DNA from 4 places in the Paenibacillus sp. IHBB 10380 genome. Region 3 is predicted to be linked to each of the others. Evidence: riboswitches for the same ligand, from Rfam matches in the RefSeq annotation. Region 3 holds a riboswitch; each other region holds the start of a gene.
The links. A riboswitch is a leader RNA that binds a small molecule or an ion and turns the genes downstream of it on or off. The one in region 3 is predicted to bind cyclic di-GMP.

Region 1 (3,165 bases), 1.2 Mb from region 3:
AACATCGCCTACTGCATGACCAAGCGTATCATTGATTTGTTTAAAGCGGTTCAGGTCCATAAACATGACTGCGATCCGTCCGGTACGGTCGCCCTCTTGCAAGAGCAAGTCGCTTAGTACTTGATGGAACTGCAACCGATTCGGCAACGTGGTTAAGCTGTCATAATACGCTAATTGATGCAGCTTTTTCTCAGAAGATCGAAGCCGCTGGTTCATCCACAAGGCTTCCTGGAACATATGAAGTAGATTCTGGGACATATCCTTGAAATTATGAGTGAGTGAATCAATTTCCAGAATCCCACTGTTCGGCCATTCCAGAGAGACCATTTGCTTCAGTCTCACTGGCAGATTGGTCGTCGATCTGGCAAGCTGCATAAGGCTTCGACCAAGCCACCAGTTAATAATCCATGCCAGCAGGGCTGCGATGGTGACATTGGCGAGCATGTACAATAATTGATAAATGTATTCCCGGAATATTTGTACCTGATATGACTTGACAGGAACGCTAACCGAAATAATCAGCGGAAACCGTTCCATTGGAGCTGCGTAAACGTAACGAGCATTTCGCCATTGTTGGGTCGGAAGAAGCACTGTGGATTGAACAGGCACCTCAATCAAAAAGTTATCCTCAATAGGGATAACAGATTGGGTCTGCTCCCGATGTAGAGTGGATTCCTTACTGTTCGTGGCCAGCACCTTATTGTGTGGACTCGTAATGGTGATATCGAACAGCTTCTGCGTTGTATTGCGTTTGATCATTTCCTGCAAATATCCGATCTGAATTAGACCCTCCAACCGAACTCCTAGCACATCCTCCTGTTTCCACTGATCCAGTTCTCCCCTTATACTATTCGCCGTATTACTCGCCGTTTGCAGCGTCGTGCGGGTAGACACATCGTGTGCATTCCTTCCGTTAACGATCATATTCATGAGAAAAGGAAGGGCAACAAGCGTAATTGACAAATGAAATAAAACCCGGCGGAATGTAACCGGAAGAGGCATGTCCTTGGCAAGTCCAAGCCAACGACCCAGCGGCAGATAATTGATGAGCATTTCAGCGATTAAGGTATTAAATAGACCATTAGATGCTGTAATGGCAAACAGAAGGATGAATTCAATTAACGAGAACGTTCCGGATAACCAGCAAGCAATAAACGTAATTGGGGCACCGAGACACAACCAGAAAATGGCGTCGGGGCCGAGTAGGTAGCCTGGTCTTCTCACCTGCCAAAGCCCGATCCAGCAAACTTCAAGCAGAAATATGACAATATAAGAAGGATCATGATGAATGAATATGGCAGTAGCATAAATTATCCCGGTTACTGGCAGAACGATTCGCATTCCGTATAGTCGTACCAACATCAACAGAAGAATGTTCGTAAATGTAAACGTGATGCCGTAAATCAGTTGCAGATGTTGCGAAGCACTTCCCAAAGCCAACAGTAAAGCGCCTACAAAAAAGAACCACTTGCGATGGGATTTGAAATCAACAGAGGGTCTTCTCATTCTACAATCGCTCCTTCAGATGCTTGCCTTCGATATAGATAGAGTATAGGGACAAGATCTGCCTGCTTTTGTTATAAAAAAAGACCAAACAGGAGCTTAGGCGGCCCATTGGTCTGCATATAACATAAATAATATGTTTCTCTATGTATGTGATCTGCAGCCCGGCTATCATGCAAATGCTTTAGACCCGTGGCTTTGCGTCCCATGCTTTCGCATAGTTTGCCTGTTATATAGAATCCTATATTAACCTAATTTTACTATAAATAACTCTGCGTGAATAGAATTTCCGACCTATATTATTTTAAAATTTATAAAAAAGATTTTGCAATCCAACAAACACCCCTTTTGGATTTCTCTCAAATCTCCAAATAAAAGCGTTATAGTAATAACACAAATGGTTATTGGGTTATTTATGTCTGGAACTCTGATCCAGTCTAAGACTTTATTTTATCTATCCGCTGTCCATTTTTTGCTTCTACCATTCATTATCATGTAAAATAGACTTATCATCATAATCTGAATTATTAGGAGAACACGAATTGAAAGAACTTGAAAATAGCCCTCTTGTGCTCAATCAGATTTCTTTACAGGATTTGGGGTCGTGGGAATTAGACAATGACTTTTTACAGCAATTAGATGAGTGGAAGAAACTCCCGATGTTATATCAATTAGCTCTAGATGAGCTACAGAATAAGATTAAGCTGATCAAGACAGAATTGAAACAACAAGACGGTTACAGTCCTATTGAACATATAAAAGTCCGCATCAAAGAACCTAAGAGCATTATTGAAAAAATGAAACGCAAAGGATATAACCTCACCGTAGAGAATATGCTAAATAATATACACGACATTGCCGGAATGCGTATCGTATGCGCCTTTGTCAAAGATATTTACCGGTTACTTGAACATTTCCAGCAACGATCTGACATCCGCGTACTGGAGGTTAAGGATTATATTGAACATCCTAAGCCTAACGGATACCAGAGCCTGCATGTTATTCTTGCTGTACCCATGGTGTTGTTTGAAGGGACGCGCTGGATCAAGGTAGAGATTCAACTAAGAACGTTAGCTATGGATTTCTGGGCAAGCATGGAACACATCCTATTCTACAAGTATGACAAACAGGTTCCACCGCATGTACTTGATGAACTGAAAGAAGCTGCGGTAGCTGCCGAAGCACTCGATCAGAAGATGCTCAGAATTCAAAAAGAAATTCTTGCTCAATCTCAAGAAATGTTACAGAACAACGTGATCATGATAACCGACAAAAGACAAGACAAAAATACCTGATGAGTATAACAAGAAGAAACGTTTAAAGTCCTTGAAGGGACGGTAACCGTTTCTCGTAGAAATATAAGCAAAGTTTAGTAAAAACTTAACCTTTCTTATATTTTAAAAAGGAGTTGCTCTCTACTTTCTAGAGAGCAACTCCTTTTTTATTATAAATATTAGAAAGGTTAAACTTTCTAATATTTCATCAGTAAACGAATGCCGTTCTTTTGGGACGACGAAGTCTTTGGACTACAGCTTAATATTAGCGTCATCAAAGTATTCCTCTAACGTTAATACACTAGCCGCTAGATCAGGCGCCAAGTCGGTACCAATATACCGGATATGCCACGGTTCATATACATAACCTGTTACTGCTTCTTGACCT
Region 2 (3,165 bases), 900 kb from region 3:
TTTGGCCATCTCCACTTTATTTTCTGCAATGACATATTTATAGAGTTCAGCTTCATAGTTGATCCTGATCGGATTATCCAGTTCCAGAACATGATAGTCTACTGACATCATCATGGATATCATGTTATTCGTAATCTCACCGTACTCTCGTTCTTCAACAGCCATGCGATGCCCAATCTCGTGATTCAAGCCCCAGCCTGGATACGACTTGCTGAAATCACTCAAAGGAAGATCTGCCTGTTCGCGTTGGATCCCTACATGGTCACCTGCTGCATACATATAACCCCACGGCTGCATCAATCTTATATTTTCCCTGATCAGCTTAGGATCGTGGATCTCACTACGGCCATCCAGACCATAGAAGCCAAAGCTCTTTTGCATCCAGAAGTCATAGCCCGTTAATGTATCCATTGGGTTATGGCCCTGCGTAATATATTGATTGTACGCATCGGTAGCCGTTCCGGTAAATACGATTCGATCGCTAACCATCTCAACTACGTCTATTAGTTTACGATCTTTAACATTTGGATGTGCAACTTTGTCTTGGTCTAGACTCTGTTTATATGCTGTTAAGAAAGATTTAAATTGTTCCACATTCGTAGCCTTCGTCATTACAGGGAATCTCTCTAACCCTTCAAATCTGATGAGAGGCGCCTTCCCCTGCTCTGCAGGAGTGAATGGATTTACGATGTACACTGGGCCGCCTTTGGTGACATCAATTGAATATAAACTATCCGTGAGGATCTCCGGTACGGTTATCGTATTGTTACCTGGACGTAGTTCCACTTCTTTGAGATAACTGGACCATGAACCCTCTTGTTGGAAAAAGACTAACGAAGGCACTTTATCGATTGAATCTACATCCACATAAACATTTGCTTGCCAGGCATAGCGACGAACCCCGTTGGCTGTCTATTCGTACCTAAACCCATTCTTAAATTTTGCCGGGCATGCTTCTCCATATCTCCATGCTGTTCTGCGGTTATGGTCGTTTCTGCGAAGTTCACTGTACTTTCCATCACATTGCTCACTACATTCACACTTGGTAATTGTTCCGCCATAACAAGATCTGGGCTAACTGAAACGTTAAATAGTATTGCTGCGGATGCAGATACCACGATTGCTAACATTTTTTTCACGTTGACTTCCTCCTATTTTTTAATGACTGCCTACCTGAACACGTGAAAAATCTACCCCAAAGGAGTAGCATAATATACTCTTTGGCAACAGGCTGACATAGTTATATAACCTTAGTCCCTGTAGTTTTGTGTCCCTATATTTCTATAGATTTTCCACATTTTTCTATTTGCTTCTATCAAACAGTAACACGCTAATATACCAATTTTATAAACAGTTGGTAGTATATTCAAAGTAGGCATTGGTACTACTTGACCTTTTTTGGATACTTTAGAACTAGATGATCAAAGATGATTCGAATTATCAATAGGGCAAAATGATCCACAGCAAGCACCCGTCCCGTTATCTGCGAGTCGAAACTGCAGTAATTAGTCATCATCGGCTTTGATGGCCTGACAGAACCTATGTAACTCACAAAACTCGTGACTTTCTGAACAATATAATGGAATTTTCATCTTGAAAGGAAAAAATATATTTGCTCTGAAATGCGTACCATACGTTATACTGGCTATAAATTTTTTAATTCAAGAAATGAGGGAAGCAACATGAAGATAATCGCAATTGACTTAGATGGTACTCTGTTATCTGACAACCTAACTATCCAAGAAAGAGACGTAATCGCCTTAAAGAAAGGACAAAAGCAAAATCATATTGTAACAATTGCAACAGGAAGGGCTTTATTTGATGCAAAACACATTATGAATAAATATAATTTGAATTGTCCAATCATTGCATCGAACGGAGCTCAAATCTATGTAGATAACAAAAAAATATCCGAACATTTTATAGGTCCAGATGTAACTCAAGCTATCATACAATGGCTAAACAAAGAAAATATCTATTTTCAAGTGTATTTATCTGACAAGATTGTTGTATCAAATCAGGGAATTCATCAACTAGAAAAGCAGCTAAATGATATAGTAAGTCAAGATCCCCATTTTAACAAAGATGTGTTTTGTGAATCTATTAAAGCTCAAATCTATCAATACGGTTTAGAAGAAGTTTCTGGTATAATTAACTCTATTGATTTTGTCATCAAATTTATGATCGTTTCTCCAAGCAGAAGTAAGTTAAAGCAAGCTAAAGAATATTTTAGTCAAATGGACGGGTGTGTTGTAGCTAGCTCTGGATCATTCAACCTAGAAATTATGAGTGCAGGAGTAAATAAAGGATTAGCACTACATAAACTTTGTGAATATTACAAAAAAACTGTAGCAAATGCAATAGTGATTGGTGACAATCTAAATGATATGCCTATGTTTAAAGTAGCAGGAATAGGGATAGCCATGGGAAATGCAGATGAAAGGCTTAGTGAGGTGGCTACTTTCAGAACTTTATCGAATAATAATTGTGGTGTGGCTTATGCTTTCGAGCATTATATCCAAACGTCTGAGAAGGAAAACGACAACTTGGTTAGGAAAGCGAAATCATGAACTATTTCTTTCAAAGATGTCTGATTTATATTATTGGATTATTTGTTTTATCTCTAGGTATTGTTTGTATGATTAAATCCAATGTAGGAATTGCTCCATGGGATGCCTTGAATGTTGCATTATCAAAACGAATCGGACTTTCAATTGGATCATGGGTTTTCATTGTTGGTGGAATCCTTATTTTTGTAAATAGCCTGATAAAAATGAAGCCTCCTAATATAGCTGGTTTTATTCCTATCTTCATTATTGGAGCTTTTTTTGACCTTTTAAACTTAAAGATTCTATCTTTTATAAAAGTAGATATTTTACTTTTTCAATGGAGTTTATTTTTTGTAGGACTATGTATACTGGCCTTGGGAATTGCTATTTACTTGCGGGCATCTTTTCCCTCCGTACCAAATGATGAGTTGATGTTAGCTATCACTGCACGAACAGGTTGGGGTATTAATGTTACAAAAACTATTGGGGAAACTATAGGTTTTGTACTTGCAATTGTACTCCAAGGTCCGGTTGGATTAGGAACCATTATTGTACTTCTATGTCTTGGGGTATTCGTAGGTCTGTTTGATCAACTATTACACAAGGTGGGAATGCC
Region 3 (3,165 bases):
TATGTAATCTAAAGCATTTAGTTCAAAAGCCTTAACTGCATATTCATTATACGCCGTTACAAATACAATATTTAAATCTGGCTTCTTCTCCAGGATTTGTTCTGCTAACTCAATTCCATTAATCTCAGGTAAGCTAATATCTAAAAAAACCAAATCCACTTCCTTAAGAAGAATCTCCCTTCTTCCAATAACCGGATCTATAAATTTACCTATTATTTCTATACCCGTAAGATTCATAAGTTGACGCTCCAAGTAATCCACAGCAAGTTGTTCATCGTCTACAAGAATTACCTTCATAACAATACTCCTTAATTATGGAATTTAATATTATTGGATGTCTCGTGATAAGAATATCATAATTTTTGAAATAAAAAAGCAATGAACGTAATGTTCATCGCTTCGATAGTACTATTTTTTTGTTAATATTGTTTGGATGCTAGGTATTTGGATGCATCTTTTACCATCATGAAAGTTGTAGTTGTACCATTCCAACCTGCATCCACCGTTGTATCCACCGTAACCCATTTATTATTTAAATAGACTTCATTCCAAGCGTGATAGGAACTCACATAATTTGTTGTACCCATTACCATCTTAGTAGGAACGTCCACACTCCTAAGCATCGCTGCAAATAACGCAGAATACCCATAACAAATATCTTTTTTCGATGAAAATGTACGATCGATTTGAGGGAGATAATCGGCTGACGCGCTCACTGCCAATTTATTATCATATTTAATATTGTTAATCACATAATTATAAATAACTTTTACTTTTTCAGCATCCGTTGCTAGGTTCTTGGTTAACTCTTTCGCCTTTTGAACAGCTTTGCTTGTATCATTCCAATTCACATTCTGAGTTGAATTCAAATAAACTATCGAACTATCACTCAAAGCGAGCTTAATTGTATCCTTATACACAACTTGATATTTATTCCCACTTGTTTGTTCCAACAAGCTCACGGTATAATCACCGTTTCCTAATTGAAGGGGAAACACCTCCACTTGCTTTCCGGCAATTAAATTATAATAATACTGCTCCTGACCTTTAACAATTAAGAGCTTTGTCTTAATATTAGCCTTCACATCATACTTCACACTAATGATTCCCTTGCTTACGCTGGATTCATCTAGCCATGAGTTACCTTCAGCAGCATGAATTGTTGTTCCACTAAACAATGGACATAAAATAATAAGTGCAACTACAAATAACATAAACTTTTTCATACATAAAACTCCCTTCGGTGGCCAGGCTGCCATCTTATCAAGAAGGCCCTTTAGCTTTGCGTCCCTACCTTTCGATAGGTTTGCTATTATCGTTTAAAGTTCTATTCTCACAGTACAACAAAAAAACTGTTCGTCCGGTAACTGGCTGCCACCCGATCTGGAAGGCCCTTTAGCTTTGCGTCCCTATCTTTCGATAGGTTTGCCATTATCTGAATAGCTTTGATAGTCCCATAGTATCATATAATCCAGATCTGAAAGCAACTAATCACTAATTTTAATTATCTTTCCAGTTATTCTTCTATATTTAATTCCATCACCCTTCCAACAACCGGGCCTTCATCGTCGATTTCCCCATTTAAGCAAAATCCAAAAGATTCATATAGTTTTTGAGCATATATATTATCGGTATGGAGACTCAAATAAATTTTTTTACAGTCGTATTGTTGTTGAATATATACAATTAACAGAGGAAGAAACCGCTTTGCATACCCATTGCCTTGGAAACGATAATCAATCATAAAGCGGTCTAACCATGCACTCTTATTGACGCTATTTGGCCAACCGTACATTGCATACCCAACTAATGTCTCCTCGTCATATAATCCAAGAGATGTTGCATAATTTTCAAACATGCATTCTGCTAAAGAAAACGCATTGTTTTCAATAAAATGCTTTTGTTGTTCTGATACAGATAAAGCAGCTACCGAACGCCAATTTTCTTTTGTTACTTCACAAATGTGAAGGCTCATTATTTTAGCTCGCTTTCTTTCTGATTTTTAAACATCGAATCATACTTTACGCATCTCATGACAGAGAAGTTGTATCTTCACTAGTGTACGCCAGACAAATCCATAGTACTAATAGCCTAGTATACGTCGTATATTGCTCATGGATTAAATACTATCCAATTCCTTATATCAAGATCTCGTATTAAAACACGCTACGCACTAATCCTCCATCGATTCTCATCGCTGAACCATTAATGGCTGAGGAAAGAGGACTACTTAAAAAAGTAACGAGATTCGCAATTTCTTCTGGTCGAATAAGTCTTTGAATAATGGAGGTGGGTCGATTCTCATTCATAAATCGCTTTTCAGCTTCTTGAATAGTCAAATTTTCATTAGGATAAAGAGTATTTAACATCGTTTCTACTCCCTCTGTTAAAGTGGAACCCGGCATAATCGTATTGACGGTCACATTCGTTCCTTTGGTCAGCTCAGCTAAACTGCGAGAAAGCGAGAGTTGCATAGTCTTGGTTGCACTATAATGAGCCATTTCTTGTGATGGCATAATAGCAGCCTCACTAGCAATAAAGACGATTCTGCCTTCATTTTTTTGAATCATTTGTTTTAGGTAATGGCGAGTAAGTCGAACACCACTCATGATATTGACTTCAAAAAACTTAAACCATTCTTCATCAGGGATATCAAAGTATTCTGCAGGCTCAAAAATCCCAAGGTTGTTAATAAGAATATCTACTTCAGCGTATTTCTTAATAAGTTCCTGACATCCTTGTTCTGTTCCTAAATCAGCAACTGCTGATTGAAGAATAGCATCCGGATATTGTTTTTGAATTTCTTTTATAATTTGGTTAACCTTTTCTTCATATCGTCCATTAATAAGAACAGTGGCACCTTCAGCCACTAAGGAAATAGCGATTGCTTTTCCAATTCCAGATGTCGAGCCCGTAACTAGCGCTGTTTTTCCTTTTAAATGAAGTTGCATGTAAGACCCTCCATATTTAGAAATAGATACCCGTCTGTCTATATTGTTAACAATATAGATCACACTTCTTATTTCGAGCAGAAATAAGAGGTGTGATCCTTTTTTTATATTTAAAAATCAAAATTATCGGGGTCTGGACCCACTCGAAGATGTTGATTCAATCCATCAATTTGTTCCATATCCTCTTTTGTCAACTCAAAGTCAAACACTGCTG
Region 4 (3,165 bases), 430 kb from region 3:
CTGCGTCATAACTTTGTCTACATTGTCAGTACCTTGCTCAGATTGGTCCCTCATTTGCATCGATGTATCAGATAACGTAGTGGTACTTGCAGCAATTGTAGTTACTCCTGAGGAAATTTCCTCAAGTGAGGTTACACTCTCCGATATGGACTTACTTTGCTGAGACACTCGATCCGATATCTCCTCAATATTCGCTGTAATTGCCATTGCGTTCTCATGACTATCCTCCACAGTAGAGAATAATATTTTAGATTCCTCAGCAGATTCTGTTGATACTGTTTTGATAGTCGCAACTAATCTATTCATGTTATTCACCGTCATATTGAACTTCTCAGCTACTTTACCAAGTTCGTCAGTACTCGTCGGTAATTGAACACTAAAATCTCCTTGGCTTAGCTTATCCAAGGCAGCCATCAAGCCTTTCACAGGAGCAAAAGTTTGCTTTATGGTGAAATATTGCATAGTTAACACAACAATCAATGTGGCCAGTAAAGCTAGTATCGTATATTTAACTAATTCATGCTGACCTTGTGTAATTAAGCTTGCATCGATATCCATGGCCATATAAGCAAATACAGTTCCTTCACTATCTTGGAAAGGGTACAGAACTGTTACCCAAGTTCCATAATCATCAGAATAAGGTTTAGTGAAGCTCATCTGCTTCGTCTTCAACATATCCTTAACGCCATCTACGTGAATAGCAGCCTGTTCATACATATCTCCTAACTTCATGCCTTCTCCTTCAAATATATCCAATACTGCTGTTGGAAAAGAAATATTAGACGTCTTATTACCGTCTTCAAGTTCAGAACCATAGATATAGCCTTGCGCAACGTTAGGGTGTATAACGGATAGTTCATCAAATATCCCCATTAATTTCTTCTGAATCGGTGAATTACGATCCTTGTTCGCTTTGGCCTCAGCTGCCTCTTCGGGTGATATTTTGTTGATCCATGCAGTCATAATTTTTCCTGAATCCGAATTTAATTGGTTTGTCAGAACCTCGCCCTGAATATAATAACTGGATGCGATTAATATAACGCCCGTCAAAATGATGAATAGACTCGTCAGTAACATATTTTTAGTAACAATACTTCGTCTGGTAATAACGTTAATCATTCGTGGTAACTTCATTATCGGTCTCCTCTTATTATGTAATTTTGATTTCAAAATATGACCACCTAGCTACATAGTCTTACGTGATATTAAGTCCCCCCTTTCTTGATCTGATAGGTTTGATAGATTTGATAGGTTCTCCCTTGTGAAAGCAAAAAAAAGATGCCCATATCGCATAAATAGCCATAGGTCACCACTCCATATGCAACTGGCTGACTTTTCCTTCGAGGAAGTAGTCCCTATAGTTTTGCGTCACTACTTTTCAGTAGCTTTGCCGATATGTATTAAATGATAAAAACGCCATTACGGGAATCACAAACAAGTAGTTCTATTTTACTACTAATATGAAAATTTTTCTATATTATTTCACTATCTTCTGAAAATCTGTCGAATTGGACCCATTTTACTCATAATTTCGACAAAGTGAAAACAAAAATAGGACCTTGAAAATACTCCGCTCCTACTAATCCATCCTTAAGCACTAACCCCCGTACCCATGCTCCACAAAAATTAATGTACCTACCGCTGTTAACCATTGAATTGCAGTAGATTGGACACTTGAAGGGTTGGTTTATGTATGAGTAAATTGTGTTACCTATTAGAGGAGGTCATGCAAATGAGCCTATCGCAATCACCGGATATACAAACCTTCTACTTCGAAGATGACGCCGTAGCTTTAAAATAAATCCATACTTAAGTAACGCTCACCTGTATCAGGTGCGATACATACTACTCTTTTGCCAGAGCCTAACTTCTTAGCTACTTGAATCGCCGCATACACAGATGCACCTGAGGATGGACCGACCAGAATACCTTCCAGACGCGCTAAATCCTTCATCATTCCAATGGCATGATCATCCGAAATTTGAATGATTTCATCGTATACATCTATGTTTAGGATACTTGGTACAAATCCCGGGCTTGTTCCTACCAATTTATGTGGACCGGGTGTGCCCCCAGATAAAACGGGCGATCCTTGCGGTTCAACAACAGCGATATGAAGATTCGGCAAAACCTTTCGCAACGTCTCACCTGTACCGGTAATTGTACCCCCAGTACCTGCTGTAGCTACGAACGCATCAAGCCGATGCTCCATTTGTTCCAGAATTTCCGGCGCTGTCGTTATACGGTGAATATCGGGATTAGCTGGATTCTCGAACTGCTGTGGAATGAAACTGCCCGGAATCCCTTCCTGTAACTCCAATGCCTTAGCAATAGAACCTGGCATTCTTTCACTGCTTGGAGACAGAACTACATCGGCCCCGTAAGCTTTCAGTATATTGATTCTTTCCTTGGACATATTATCTGGCATCACAAGAATCGCCTTGTACCCTTTGGCCGCTGCAATCATCGCAATGCCAATGCCCGTGTTGCCACTCGTAGGTTCAATAATCGTTCCTCCAGCGGTTAGCAGACCTTTCTCCTCAGCCGTCTCAATCAGATTAAACGCAGCTCGATCCTTCACACTTCCCGAGGGATTGAACATTTCCAATTTCACATATACATCAGCAGCGCCATCCGGAACCGTGCGATTCAATCGCACCATCGGCGTATGTCCAATAAGCTCTGTTATACTCTGAGCAACAAGCACTGTTCATCTCTCCTCAGCTGTCTGTTTTTCTCATGATAAATTTAATTACTAGAATAACATAAAACCTATGGATGTACTAGGAATATTGGCGACGGTGAACTGGGATATGACGGATTGTCAAGCCAAGTGCGACAGAGCATCCGTGAATGATTCGTGAGCGGTCTTCCAACCCAGACATTTCCTGGGTCGGTTGTTAATCAGATTGAGGGCCTTAGCCAGTTCAATATCAGTCACCTCTGCGAAGTCTTTGCCTTTGGGAAAGAACTCTCGAAGGAGGCCATTTCCATTCTCGTTGGAACCACGTTGCCAAGATGAGTAGGGATCAGCAAAGTAGACATCTATGTTGTGAGTAAACTCAAGCGAGCTAAAGCAGGCAAACTCTTTCCCTCGATCCGTAGTTGCGCTCTTGAAAGTGCCCTGTGGGTACTGAGATGCGGCGGCACCAAAGGCAATCTCCA

Region 1: another riboswitch for cyclic di-GMP. It lies ahead of UB51_RS24410 (putative bifunctional diguanylate cyclase/phosphodiesterase); the one in region 3 lies ahead of UB51_RS19015 (transglutaminase-like domain-containing protein).
Region 2: another riboswitch for cyclic di-GMP. It lies ahead of UB51_RS26630 (hypothetical protein); the one in region 3 lies ahead of UB51_RS19015 (transglutaminase-like domain-containing protein).
Region 4: another riboswitch for cyclic di-GMP. It lies ahead of UB51_RS20945 (methyl-accepting chemotaxis protein); the one in region 3 lies ahead of UB51_RS19015 (transglutaminase-like domain-containing protein).

Annotation. Positions count from the first base shown of each region.
Region 1 covers NZ_CP010976.1:5,382,393-5,385,557, reverse strand. The annotation lists gene UB51_RS24410 (putative bifunctional diguanylate cyclase/phosphodiesterase) at 1-1,506, opposite strand, end outside; cyclic di-GMP riboswitch class I at 1,659-1,740, opposite strand; gene UB51_RS24405 (GTP pyrophosphokinase) at 2,046-2,798, shown strand; gene UB51_RS24400 (M15 family metallopeptidase) at 3,030-3,165, opposite strand, start outside.
Region 2 covers NZ_CP010976.1:5,095,184-5,098,348, forward strand. The annotation lists gene UB51_RS23135 (carbohydrate-binding protein) at 1-867, opposite strand, end outside; gene UB51_RS26630 (hypothetical protein) at 858-1,139, opposite strand; cyclic di-GMP riboswitch class I at 1,220-1,304, opposite strand; gene UB51_RS23140 (Cof-type HAD-IIB family hydrolase) at 1,683-2,570, shown strand; gene UB51_RS23145 (YczE/YyaS/YitT family protein) at 2,567-3,165, shown strand, end outside.
Region 3 covers NZ_CP010976.1:4,193,401-4,196,565, forward strand. The annotation lists gene UB51_RS19010 (response regulator) at 1-297, opposite strand, end outside; gene UB51_RS19015 (transglutaminase-like domain-containing protein) at 420-1,226, opposite strand; cyclic di-GMP riboswitch class I at 1,240-1,321, opposite strand; cyclic di-GMP riboswitch class I at 1,360-1,440, opposite strand; gene UB51_RS19020 (GNAT family N-acetyltransferase) at 1,517-1,975, opposite strand; gene UB51_RS19025 (SDR family NAD(P)-dependent oxidoreductase) at 2,157-2,951, opposite strand; gene UB51_RS19030 (aldo/keto reductase) at 3,062-3,165, opposite strand, start outside.
Region 4 covers NZ_CP010976.1:4,618,586-4,621,750, forward strand. The annotation lists gene UB51_RS20945 (methyl-accepting chemotaxis protein) at 1-1,134, opposite strand, end outside; cyclic di-GMP riboswitch class I at 1,317-1,402, opposite strand; gene cysK (cysteine synthase A) at 1,793-2,707, opposite strand; partial or broken gene UB51_RS20955 (IS30 family transposase) at 2,825-3,165, opposite strand, start outside.